DNA from 3 places in the Xanthomonas sp. 3058 genome. Region 2 is predicted to be linked to each of the others. Evidence: predicted binding sites of a transcription regulator. Region 2 holds the regulator's gene; each other region holds the start of a gene.

Evidence for each region. Region 2 encodes FliA, which starts transcription of late flagellar genes. Its sites were predicted from a motif close to TAAAGTTTNNCNNNCNNNGGCCGATAA; they were not measured.
Region 1: a site for FliA is predicted at 2,299-2,325, ahead of GGR61_RS19800 (GGDEF domain-containing protein). Genes of this name have one in related genera too.
Region 3: a site for FliA is predicted at 1,468-1,494, ahead of GGR61_RS15800 (GGDEF domain-containing protein). Genes of this name have one in related genera too.

Annotation. Positions count from the first base shown of each region.
Region 1 covers NZ_JACHOF010000027.1:41,840-46,015, forward strand. The annotation lists gene GGR61_RS19795 (M28 family metallopeptidase) at 1-900, opposite strand, end outside; gene GGR61_RS19800 (GGDEF domain-containing protein) at 1,200-2,180, opposite strand; gene GGR61_RS19805 (SulP family inorganic anion transporter) at 2,414-3,901, opposite strand; RNA gene GGR61_RS19810 (sX9 sRNA) at 3,929-4,005, opposite strand.
Region 2 covers NZ_JACHOF010000001.1:686,982-691,157, forward strand. The annotation lists gene GGR61_RS03095 (chemotaxis protein CheA) at 1-441, opposite strand, end outside; gene GGR61_RS03100 (protein phosphatase CheZ) at 444-1,070, opposite strand; gene cheY (chemotaxis response regulator CheY) at 1,070-1,462, opposite strand; gene GGR61_RS03110 (RNA polymerase sigma factor FliA) at 1,498-2,265, opposite strand; gene GGR61_RS03115 (MinD/ParA family protein) at 2,262-3,146, opposite strand; gene flhF (flagellar biosynthesis protein FlhF) at 3,133-4,176, opposite strand, start outside.
Region 3 covers NZ_JACHOF010000014.1:66,226-70,401, reverse strand. The annotation lists gene glgA (glycogen synthase GlgA) at 1-1,055, opposite strand, end outside; gene GGR61_RS15800 (GGDEF domain-containing protein) at 1,532-3,160, shown strand; gene GGR61_RS15795 (DUF808 domain-containing protein) at 3,317-4,176, opposite strand, start outside.

The DNA of each region.
Region 1 (4,176 bases), on a different contig from region 2:
CACCACGTTATGCGAGGTGATCACGTCGGATTTGACCTGGTAGCTGGCGCTCAGGCGCTGGCCCTTGAGCTCGACCGGTTTGAAGCCGCGTGTCTGCGCCTGCTTCTTCAAGGCGTCGAAATCCAGCCCGGCGTGCTTGAACAGATCGACCGCCAGATCGCGCTGGATCCAGCCTTCGAGCGTGGGATGGGCGGCGCGCGGGTTGTCGCGCACCACGTCGAACATGGTGTTGGTGTTGGAGCTGGCCACCGTGTCCCAGCCATAGGAAGCCGGCGCGGTTTCGTGCACCACCAGCACACCGAGCGCGCCCTGGCGCGCGCCTTCTTCGTACTTGTAGGTCCAGCGACCGTAGTAGGTCATGCCGGCGCCGTCGAAGGCGCCCTTGCCGGTTTCGAAATCCGGGTCGTTGATCAGCACCACCGCGATCTTGCCCTTCAGGTCCACGCCCTTGAAGTCGTCCCAGTCGCGTTCCGGCGCCTTGACGCCGTAGCCGACGAACACCAGCGGCGCGTTGGCGATGTCCACGTTGGACGACCCATCCAGCGCGGCGCGGATGGCGATCTGCTTGCCCTGGGTCAGCGCTTGCGGCTTGCCGGCGTTCTGCAGGGCGATGGTCGGTGTGCCGACGATGTCGGCGCGGCGCAGCGGCACCGCCTGGGTCCATGCACGCTTGCCGTCGGTCAGGTCGCCACCCGGCTGCAGGCCGGCAGCGGCAAACTGCTTGCTCAGGTAGGCGATGGTCTTGTCCTCGCCGGCGGTGGCCGGGCCACGGCCTTCATAGGCGTCGGAGGCCAGTTCCTTGACGTCGCGCGAGATGCGCGCGCCATCGAAGGTCGGCGTTGCCGCCATCGATGCGGTCGAGACCGCCATTGCCAGAACGCCCATTGCACCTCGTGTCATCACGGTTCGCTTCACTGCAGCACCCAGATCGTGTCGGAAACAGCACTGGAGTGTAGCCAGTGCGGCACTCGATCGGGTGCAAGGCAGCGGCCGATGCATGCGATGGCGATGGCACGTCATGCATGGGCGATGCCGCGACGGTGGGCGATGTGGCAATGCCGCGCGTGCAACACCGAGCCAATGCCGTCAACGCACCGCGTAGGGTTTGTGGGCGCGTTCATTGGCGCCGGATGCCGTGCCACCGCAACATGGAGAGCGGTCAACGCTGCAGCGCCGACGACGACGAACGTCGATGCGCCTTAAAACAGATCGACGCTGCCGACCTGCTGTGTGATCTGCCGCATCTGCCCCCTGGCCACCAGATCGGCGTAGACCTCGGCGCGATTGCGGCCGTGCTGCTTGGCCCAGTACAGCGCCTTGTCGGCCTCGTCCAGCAGATGGCTGATCAACCGGCCATGGGTCAGTTCGACGATGCCGGTGCTGAGCGTGACCTTGCCGACCTGCGGGAACAGATACTCGGCCACTGCCAGACGGAAGCGCTCGAACAGACTCACCGCCGTCGCGCGATCCACCCCGCGCAACACGATCACGAACTCTTCGCCACCGAAGCGGAACAGCAGATCGTCGTGACGGAAGCAGCGCTGCATCAACTGGGCGACCAGCAGCAGCACTTCGTCGCCATACAGATGACCGAAGGTGTCATTGACGCGCTTGAAGTGATCGATATCCACGATCCCCAGCCACGCGCCCTCGCTCGCCGCCGCCTCCGCGCCGCCGGCGAACAATCGCAAGATCACATCGTCGAAGGTCTTGCGGTTGCGCAGGCCGGTCAACGCATCGCGCTGGGCGTCGTCGAGCAGGCTGCGGTAATTCTGGAAGAACCGTGCAAACCCCTGCAGCATCACCTGCTCGGCAGCGCCGGGAACGCACGCACCGCCCACGCGCAGGCAGGTGCGGATGCCGCGCGCTTCCATCATCGGATACACCAGCAACGCGCGGCCGTCCTGCTGCAGCTGCACCGCCTCGCCGGGCCCGTGCATGTCGGCCAGTTGCGCGCGCATCTGTGCGTCCTGGATGTCGACCACCGTCAGCGACAGCCGGCCATCTTCGCGCAGCCGCGTTTCGGCCATGGTGCGGCCATCCAGGGAGATGCGCAGCAACGACAGTTCTTCGGATGCGCAAATCTCGCGCACGGCGCGCAACAGGCTGAGGTCGAGCAGATCGGCATCGCGGATCGCGGTCAGGTCCACCATCCGTTCCAGCAGCGGAGCCGTGGTCATCGCTGCACCAACGCGTGGACGCACCCAGGCCCGCAGCACCGGCTGCCGCATGCAGGCACATCTCTCGGGCTGGAACGCGCTGGCATCACCACGGGGTACCGACAGTCTCGATGCCGGTTCATCGGCGTTCGTTGAGCGAACTTGAGTTTGCCTGCCGGCCTGCGCCGCAGGCGGCTAGCCGGCGTACACGAATGTGTACAGGCCACCCAGACGCCGCGCCCGCCGCGCCGGACTCAGGGCAACGCCGATTCCAAGGCATCGTCCCCCAACGCATGCGCCTGCATCAGGCGTCGGCTGCCGGCGTTCAAGCCTTTCACCTGCACCTCCAGGCCGTGGTGACGCAACCGCTGCACCACCTTGTCCAGCGCGGCCACGGCGGTGATGTCCCAGAAATGCGCACGGGCGACATCGATCACCACGGCGCGACCTGGCACCTCGCGCGCGTCGAAGGCGTCGATGAACACATCGGCCGAGGCGAAGAACACCTGCCCGCGCACGCTGTAGCTGCGCACGCCGTCGTCGCCATCGCGGTGTGCGATCTGCAGCAGCCCGGCCACCTTGAAGGTGAAGAACACCCCGCTCAGCACCACGCCCACCGCCACGCCGGCGGCCAGGTTGTGGGTGACCAGGGTCACCGCCACGGTGGCCAGCATCACCACGCTGGAGGTGCGCGGATGGGTGACCACGGTGCGTAGCGAACGCCAGTCGAAGGTTTCGGCCGAGACCATCACCATGATCGCCACCAGCGCCACCACCGGCACCTGCGATACCCACGGCTTGAGCAGCACCATCAGGATCAGCAGGAACACGCCGGCGAACAAGGTCGACAGACGGCCGCGGCCGCCGTACTTCACGTTGCCCACGGTCTGCCCGATCATGCCGCAGCCGGCGATGCCGCCGAACAGGCTGGCGGCGGTATTGGCCAGGCCCAGCCCGGTGCACTCGCGGTTCTTGTTGCTTGGCGTGTCGGTGAGTTCGTCCACCACGCGCGCGGTCATCAGCGATTCGAGCAGCCCCACCATGGCGATGGCCAGCGCCGGCAAGGCGATGATGCGCAAGGTCTCCAGCGTCAGCGGCACCGAGGGCCATTGCAGGAACGGCAACGCGGTCGGCAACTTGCCCAGGTCGGCCACGGTCTTCAGCGGCAAGTGAAACGCAGTGGCGGCCACGGTCAGCAACAGGATGCACAACAGCGGCGAGGGAATCGCCGACACGCCCGGCAGGCGCAGCCGCGGCAGGCCGTAGATGATCGCCAGGCCCACGCCCAGCATCGCCCAGGTGGCCGGGTTGGCGCCAAGCAGGTGCGGCAGCTGTGCGGCGAAGATCAGCACCGCCAGCGCGTTGACGAAGCCGGTGCGCACCGAGCTACTGACAAAGCGCATCAGCACGCCCAGGCGCAACAGGCCGAACAGGATCTGCACTGCGCCGGCCAACAGGCCGGCCGCCAGCAGATACGGCAGGCCATGCGCGGCCACCAGCGGCGCAGCCACCAACGCCACCGAGCCGGCGGCGGCGGAAATCATCGCCGGACGGCCGCCACAGAACGCGATCACGATGCCGATGACGAACGACGCAAACAGCCCGACCTGCGGGTCCACGCCCGCCACGAAGGCGAAGGCGATCACCTCGGGAATCAAGGCAAACGTTGCGACCGCACCGGCCATCAGTTCGCGCGCAGGCGACGCGCGCCATTGCGCCAGTTCGGCACGCAGAAAAGACATTGCAGACTCCAGGACAGAATGAACCGTGGCTCGCGCCACGTTGCGAACAAGCATCAGGCGAGCGCGGGCAGCGCACTCAGAACCGCAGTGTACGAGGGGTGCATGCCGATTCCGAGCACTGGCCGCGCTCGCCTGGCGATGCGCACGGTGGTTTTACCTCCGCCCAAGCACCGCGCGGACACACACACGTGGATTGGAGAGCGCGCGCGAACGCGACCCTACCCGCAGCCGGCATGTGACCGGTGCGGCAATGCGACGTTCTGTGGGTGAGGTCA
Region 2 (4,176 bases):
GTCGTCGTGCGCCGCCGCGGCGGCGACTGCCGCCTTGGGAGCGGCCTTGACCGCCGGCGGGCCGCTCTTGGCGTCGAACTGCGCAATCAGCGAGGCCGGTGCATGCGGCACGGTTTCGCCCGAGCCCATCGCATCCAGCATCGCCTGCAGATAATCCAGCGACTGCTGCGCGGCATCGAAGTGATGCGCCTGCAACACCGCCTGGCCGGAGCGCGCCATGCCGAGGGTTTCTTCGGCGGCGTGGCACAGCGCGACCATCGGCTTGATCGCCAGAAAGCCGGCGCCGCCCTTGAGCGTATGGAAACCGCGGAACACCGCGTTGAGCTGGTCGGCTTCGTCCGGTGCCTGTTCCAGCGCGACCAGCTGTTCGCCGAGGCGATCCAGGATTTCCTGGGCCTCGACGATGAAATCGGCAGCAATATCGTCTGGAACAGCACTCATGGTTACAACCCCAATCCGGACAGCAGGTCGTCGGCGTCGTCCTGCGACACCGCGTGACGGTCCAGGCCCTTGACTGCAGGACCGGCAAGACCGCCGTCGTCTTTCTTCGGCTCGGTGTTCTTCGGCGGCAGGCCGAGCGCACCGAAGCCTTCATGCACGCGCCGCACGATCCCGGCCACGCGCCGGATGATCTGCCCGCTCAGGTCCTGGTAGCTCTGCGCCAGCGACAGCTCGGTCAGGTTGTGGCGCATCTTGTCCATCAGCGCGCCCTGGTCCTGATTGAGGCCGCCGTCGCGCAGCTGGTTGGCCAGCTCGCGGCATTCCTCGACCAGATCCAGCGTGCGATGGCTGGCCTTTTCGGTCATTTCCACCACGTGGTCCAGGCGCGAACACGCATCGTCCAGTTCGCCGGCTTCGTCAGGCACGGTGGGCAATTCGCCCAGCGCCTGACCCAGTTCGCGGGCGAGCCGGCTCAGGCCCTGCATCATCGGACGGGTACGCAAGGCGGCGAGGTGATCCACCTCGCGCTTCCAGGCGGCTTCGTCACCGCTTTCCAGTGCATCGAGCGCGCCCTGCAGGCGGTCGATCAATGCGGCGCGTTCTGCGTTGGTATCCACGGTGGCGTTCATCAGGCGGTCGCCGCCAGACGTTCGAACACCTTGCCCAGCTTTTCTTCCAGCGTCTGCGCGGTGAACGGCTTGATGATGTAGCCATTCACGCCGCACTGGGCCGCTTCGATGATCTGCTCGCGCTTGGCTTCGGCGGTCACCATCATCACCGGCAGGTGCTTGAGCTTGGCGTCGGCGCGGATGTTGCGCAGCAGGTCGATGCCGGTCATGCCGGGCATGTTCCAGTCGGTGACCACGAAATCGAACGGGCCGGCACGCAACGCAGCCAATGCGCTGTTGCCGTCTTCGGCCTCTGCGGTATTGGTGAAGCCGAGATCGCCCAACAGATTCTTGACGATACGTCGCATCGTCGAGAAGTCGTCCACGATCAAAATCCGCATGTTCTTGTTCACATCAAGCTCCTAACACTAAAAAATACGCGAAAAAATTATTCGTCAATTTCGACACCGGCATCGGCCAGTTCGAAGACCTTGAGGCGGCCGCGCAGACGCACCACCGCCTGGCCGTGAATCTGGCAGACGCGCGATTCGCTGACACCGAGCACGGCGCCGATTTCCTTCAGATTCAATTCCTGCTCGTAATACAGCGACAGCACCAACTGCTCGCGCTCGGGCAACTGGCCGATGGCCTTGCCCAGCTCGCGGCCGAATTCGCCACGCTCCATCATCTGCTGCGGATTGGGACCACCCTTGGCGGTGGTGTCCAGCTCGCCGTGGTCCTCGATCCGCGACTCCAGGCTCAGCACCTGGCCGCGTGCGGCATCTTCCATCAGACGCAGGTAATCGGGTAGCGGCATTTCCATCGCGGCGGCCACTTCGGTGGCAGCGGCGGCGCGGCCGGTGTTCTGCTCGATCTTGCGCACGGCGGCGGCGGCGTCGCGGGCACGGCGGTGGACTGAACGCGGCACCCAGTCGCCACGGCGGATCTCGTCGATCATCGAGCCGCGGATGCGGATCGAGGCATAGGTTTCGAACGAGGCGCCCTGGTCGGAATCGTAACTGCGCGAGGCTTCGATCAGGCCGATCATGCCGGCCTGGATCAGATCGTCCACTTCCACGCTCGCCGGCAGGCGCGCGGCCAGATGGTGGGCAATGCGGCGGACCAGATCGGCATGCTGGGTGACGATGTCGTTGGCGTTGTTGCGCTGCACGGCACGGTACTGCGCGGTGGCGGTCGTTGCGGTGGCGGTACTCATGCGGCCACTCCCCGTTGGATGATGCGTTCGACGAAAAACTCGACGTTGCCGCGCGGCACCGTGGGGGCCTGCCAGCGCGAGGTACGGCGAGCGATTTCTGCAATGGCCTGCGCCGACGGACTGGCGGGGTAAGCCTTGATGACGGGTTGCTGGCGCTGCACCGACAGGCGCAACCAGTCGTCCTGCGGCACGTGGCCGAGGTAGTTCAGCGACACGTCGCCGAGGAACTTTTCGCAGACCCGCGACAGCTTGTCGTACAGCAGGCGGCCTTCGTTGGGGTCGCGCACCATGTTGGCGATGATCTGCAGGCGGTCCACGCCGCGTTCGCGCGAGAGCACCTTGATCAGCGCGTAGGCGTCGGTGATCGAGGCCGGTTCGTCGCAGACCACCACCACGGTGTCCTGTGCGGCCTGGCAGAAGGTCAGCACGCTGTCGGTGATGCCGGCGGCGGTGTCGATGACCATCACGTCCAGGTCGCGTTCCAGTTCGGAGAACACGTTGACCAGGCCGATGTGCTGGGCCGGGGCCAGTTCCGCCATGTGGCGGCGACCGGAGGCGGCCGGCACCACCAGCACGCCACCCGGACCTTCCATGATCACTTCATCGAGCGTGCAGCGGCCGGCGATCAGGTCGGCCAGGGTGTACTTGGGCGAGAGTCCCAGGACCACATCCAGGTTGGCCAGGCCAAGGTCGGCGTCCAGCAGCAGGGTGCGCTTGCCCATGTCGGCAAGCGCCACGGCCAGGTTGGCGGAGATGTTGGTTTTACCCACGCCGCCCTTGCCACCGGTCACGGCAATGGTGCGCACCGGGCCCAAGGGCTCGGGACGGGTCGCCGACAGGGGGAAGGCGTTGGTCAGCTTTGCGTATTCACGCGACTGCATGGTTGTGCTCCGGAGTACAGGGCTTATCGGCAGCGCGCCGTAAATCTTCAAGGCGAAGAACGAGACTGGCGGCATTGGCGCGGTGCAGGTCGTCAGGGACCCGCTGTCCGTCAGTCACCCAGGTGATGGGCATTTGGTGGTCGACCACCACCGACAAGGCGCTGCCGAAGCGGCCGGTCTCGTCGAGTTTGGTCAGCACCACGCCTTGGGGCTTGGCGTGGGCGAAGCGGCGCACGACCTCGTCGAGGTCTGAAAAATGGGAGTTGGCGGGCAGCACCAGCAGCGAGGTGACCTGCTGGGCGGCGCGCAGCCAGTTCAGCTGGGCGGCCAGGGCGCGGTCGCGCTGGCCCATGCCGGCGGTATCGATCAGCACCAGCTTGTAGTCGCGCAGGCGATCCAGCAGCGCGAGCAGGCTTTCGGCGCTGTCGGCTTCGTGCACCGCGATGCCGAGCTGGCGGCCGTAGCTGTGCAGCTGCTCGCGGCCACCGACGCGCAAGGTGTCGGTGGTGACCAGTGCCACGTCGCGCGGGGCGTGCTGGGCGGCGAAGCGCTGCGCCAGCTTGGCAATGGTGGTGGTCTTGCCGGCGCCGGTCGGGCCGACCAGGGCGATCACGCCGCCGCGTTCCAGCGGGTCGATCGGGGCCACCGGCAGGCGCTTGGACAACAAGCCCAGCATCAGGCCGCGGCCGCGGTGCAATTCGGTGTCGGCGGGGATCTGCATGGCGATGTCGCGGGTCAGACCGGCGTCGAAGCCGTAGTCGTCCATCAACTCCAGCGCCTGCGCACGCACCGGCGAGCCACGCAGGCGCTCGTCGGTGAGGCGGTTCATTTCTCGCTCGATCATCTGCCGCATCAGCGCCAGTTCGCCGCGTAGCTGCTTGAGTTCTTCGTCGTTCTGCGTCGCCGGGGCGGCGGCGACCGGCACGGCGGCCAGGGCCACCGGTGCGACCACCAGCGGCGGCAAGGCGGCCGGCGGCAGGATTTGCGGCAGGGCGTCGTCCAGATCGAAATCGGCCTCGTCGGCCAGCGC
Region 3 (4,176 bases), on a different contig from region 2:
TGCACCAGCCGTGACACCACTGCAAACAGCGGCCCGCTGCTGTCGCGCAAGCCGAACGCCTTGCGCACCTGCGCCGCGTTGGCGTGACGGCCCTGCCACTGGTTCACGCTGAAATGCGCGTCCAGATGGTGATCGGTGCGCGGGTCCCAGCTGGCGTCGATGCCATTGACGATGCCGGTCAGCGCGCCCTTGGCGGCGCGACCGGCCAGCAGCCGATCCAGCCCGCAGCCCTGCGCCGGGCCGGTGATCTGCTGGGCATAGCTGATGCTGACGGTATTGACGTGGTCGGCATGCACGATACCGCCGCGCAGGAACGACATCTGCCCATAGAACTCCAGCTCGGCCACGCGCTCGGCCGGGATACCCAACGCGGCGGCCATCGAATACGGCACCAGGCCCTGGTAAGCCAGATTGTGGATGGTCAGCAGGCAAGGCGTGGTGCCGCCGGACCAGCGCACATACGCCGCCGCCATCGCGCACGGCCAGTCGTTGAGGTGCAGCAGGCGCGGCTTCCAGCCCAATCCGGCATGGCCCGCGGCAATCTGCGCGGCGGCATGCGACAAGGTCGCGAAGCGGATGGCGTTGTCTTCGAATTCCGAACCGCTGGCGCTGACATATGGCGAGCCGTCGCGTTCGAACAGTTCCCTGGACAACAGGATGTAGATCGGCAAGCCGTCGGACTGCACGATGCGGCCGATGTCGCAGGCCGGTAACGCGGCATGCGCCAACACCCGGCCCACGATCTCCACCTTGCCGGCACGCTCGAGCACCGCGCGATAACCGGGGATCAACACCCGCACGTCGTACCGATGACGCAACGCGCGTGGCAATGCGGCCGCGACATCGCCCAGACCGCCGGCCTTGATGAAGTCCGCCATCTCCGACACCACGAACAACGCACCCCGGGTGTCGGCCAACGCCACCGGCAATCGCTCGTGGTGCGGAATGAAGCGTCCGCGTGCGTCACGCGGCCGCCCGCCCTTCTTCGGAAGAGTGAGCACGGTACTGCGCTCGAAGCGTGCGGAGGTAGCGTGAAGCGGCATCATGGCAACCATCTAAACGTCCGTCGTGAAGTGGGTGGAGACGGAAAACAGCGAAGCGAAAACCATCGTCTGCCAATTCAGCCAGACAACTTGCCACGAGTCGAGGAGCGGACGACGCGCGTACTCCACGCTGTCCATGTGGACGAATCTACACCCCGGGCAAATAAAATATGCGTGAACACGTGTTTACTTTTACGCGACAAGCCGCCTTCGACGACCTGACATGGCGCACGCAGTCAGGCCGCTATCGCACATTGCAGTGCGATGACATCCCCAGACAGGTGCATTGGCGTTGAAACGCACCGAAAGCGGGAGCTTGCAGTGGCGCTCGACGTCACCGATCTAAATGATTCAGCTACATACTTCCCGCTGCGTGTCCGACCCTGCGCCTGCGCGACCAACATCACTGCATGCTCCTGCCCGCTTAAGCGACCGGGATGCGCGCCGATAACGAGCCATTGCATCACGCCTTTTCGAGACCCTGGCGCATGGCAGACCAGCCTGAACTTCCAAGCCGTCCGCGTGGTGGACTGCGCCGCCTGTTGCCCTGGGGCGGTGCGGACAGCATGCGCCCGGCGGCCGCCATGCCGGCGGTGATCGGTAGCGAGCGCGGCCGGCACGGTCTGGCTGCCCACCACCTGGTGCCGGCCAAGACCAAGTCCGGCGCGCACGATCCGGCTGCCGCCACCGCCCTGTTGATGCGCCTGTTCTCGCATGCCGCGCACCCCGAGGCGCTGCTGCTGGCCTTTGCCGAAGGCATCGCCAGCCTGCATGGCGAACTCGGCGACATGGGCGGGCGTCTGAGCGCGGCCTATGCGGCCGGCGACTGGCCCGGCTATGGCCGCGTCCTGCGGCAGTTGATCGACAAATACATCCGTACCGTCGATACCGGCGATTCGCTGGCCGAAGGACGCACCGAGGCCGAGCAGCTGCGCGACCTGCTGCGTCACGCGCTGGGCAACGCATTGGCCACGCTGCTGCAACGCAGCCCGGAACTGGCCGAAGAGGCCCAGACCCTGGCCTCGGCGCTGCGCCATTGGCGCCCCGGCCACGAGCTGATCACGCTGGAACAGCGGCTGCGCGAACTGAGTCACCAGATCGGCCTGCGCGCCGAGGATGCCAGCGAACAACAGAACCTGCTGCTCGGCCTGTTCGACCTGTTGTTGGAGAACGTCGGCGAACTGCTCGACGACCGCAGCTGGTTGCAGGGTCAGATCTCGGTGGTGCGGCAGCTGATCTCCGGGCCGCTGGACGTCAGCTCGATCGAGCAGGCACGCGGCACCCTGCGCGAGGTCATCTACAAACAAGGGCTGCTCAAGCAGGGCATCGCCGAGTCCAAGACCGCCATGCGCGAGATGATGGTGTCCTTCGTCGACCGCCTCGACGGCATGGCCACCAGCACCGGCGAGTACCACGACCGGGTGGCCGGCTACTCGCAGGCCATCGGCGACGCACGCGGCATCCCGGACCTCAATCGCCTGCTGCAGGAGCTGCTGCAGGACACCGCCGGCGTGCAGGCGCAGGCATTGGCCGCGCGCGACGAACTGCTGGCGGCCCGTCGCCAGGTCGAGGATGCCGAGCAGCGCATCGCCTCGCTCGAACAGGAACTCAAGGACGTGGCCGGCCTGGTGCGCGAAGACCAGCTCACCGGCGCGCTCAACCGACGCGGCTTCGAAGAGCTGTTTCAACGCGAAGCCGCACGCACCCAGCGCAGCGGCCAGCCGCTGTGCGTGGCGATGCTGGATCTGGACGACTTCCGCCATCTCAACGAAACCCACGGGCATGCCGGCGGCGATGCGGCGCTACGCCATACCGTGGAAGTGGCCAAGGCGGTGCTGCGCACCACCGACGCCATCGCCCGCTTCGGCGGCGAGGAATTCGTGCTGCTGTTGCCGGACTCCACCATCTTCGAAGCCAGCGCAGCGGTGATCCGTCTGCAGCGCGCCCTGGCGCAGCGCTCCTTGCTGCACGACGACGTGCGGGTCTTCATCAGCTTCAGCGGCGGCGTGGCGTTGCGCCATCTGGACGAAGCCCAGGACGATGTCATCCGCCGTGCCGACCGCGCCATGTACGACGCCAAGTCGGCCGGCAAGAACCGGGTGATCAGCGCCGATTAGCGGCAAACCTCGGACTGGCGCGCCGATCAGTCGGGCTGGGTACGCGGCGCACCACGCAGATGCGCCGGAGGTTCTTCGATTGCCTGCGGGCCTCAACGACCACCGCCGGTCTCAGCGCGGCAGCCGGGTGGTCTTCCACCATGCCGCAATGAGGCGTCAGTGCGCCGCCGGCTTGCCGCGCAGCTTCTGGAACAGCGTCACTGCGCCCAGCACGATCGCGCCGGCGACCACGCCGACCAGCATGTTGCCCAGCGCATCGACCAGCCAGCCCATGCCGCCGGCCGACTTGGTCAGATCCTGCACGATGTGATGCAGCGCCGGGATGTTGTGCACCAGGATGCCGCCGCCGACCAGGAACATCGCCAGCGTACCGGCCACCGACAGGAACTTCATCAGCCACGGGGCGGCCACCAGGATGCCGCGACCGAACGCAGCCAGCGCCGCGCCCTTGCCGGTCAGGTACAGGCCCAGATCGTCCAGCTTGACGATGGCCGCCACCAGGCCGTAAACGCCGATGGTCATCGCCAGCGCGATCGCCACCAGCACCGCCACCTGCTGCCCGAACGACACGCCCGCCACCACGCCCAGCGACAGCACGATGATCTCCGCCGACAGGATGAAGTCGGTGCGGATCGCACCCTTGACCTTGTCCTTTTCCAGCGCCACCACGTCCACGCTCGCGTCGGCCAGCGCGCGGGTGCGCTCGGCATGCCGCTGCGCCTCTTCCGCTTCGTCGTGAAGAAATTTGTGCGCCAGCTTCTCCACGCCTTCGAAGCACAGATACGCACCGCCGATCATCATCAGCGGCATCACCAGCGGCACGTTGTAACCGCGCCCGCGCAGCCAGGCTTCCAACGCGCTGATCGCCAGCGCCGCCGGCACCAGGATCACCTTGTTGACCAGCGAGCCCTTGGCGACCGCCCAGACCACCGGCAATTCGCGGTCGGCACTCACCCCGGTCACCTGCTGCGCATTGAGCGCCAGATCGTCGCCAAGCACGCCGGCGGTCTTCTTGG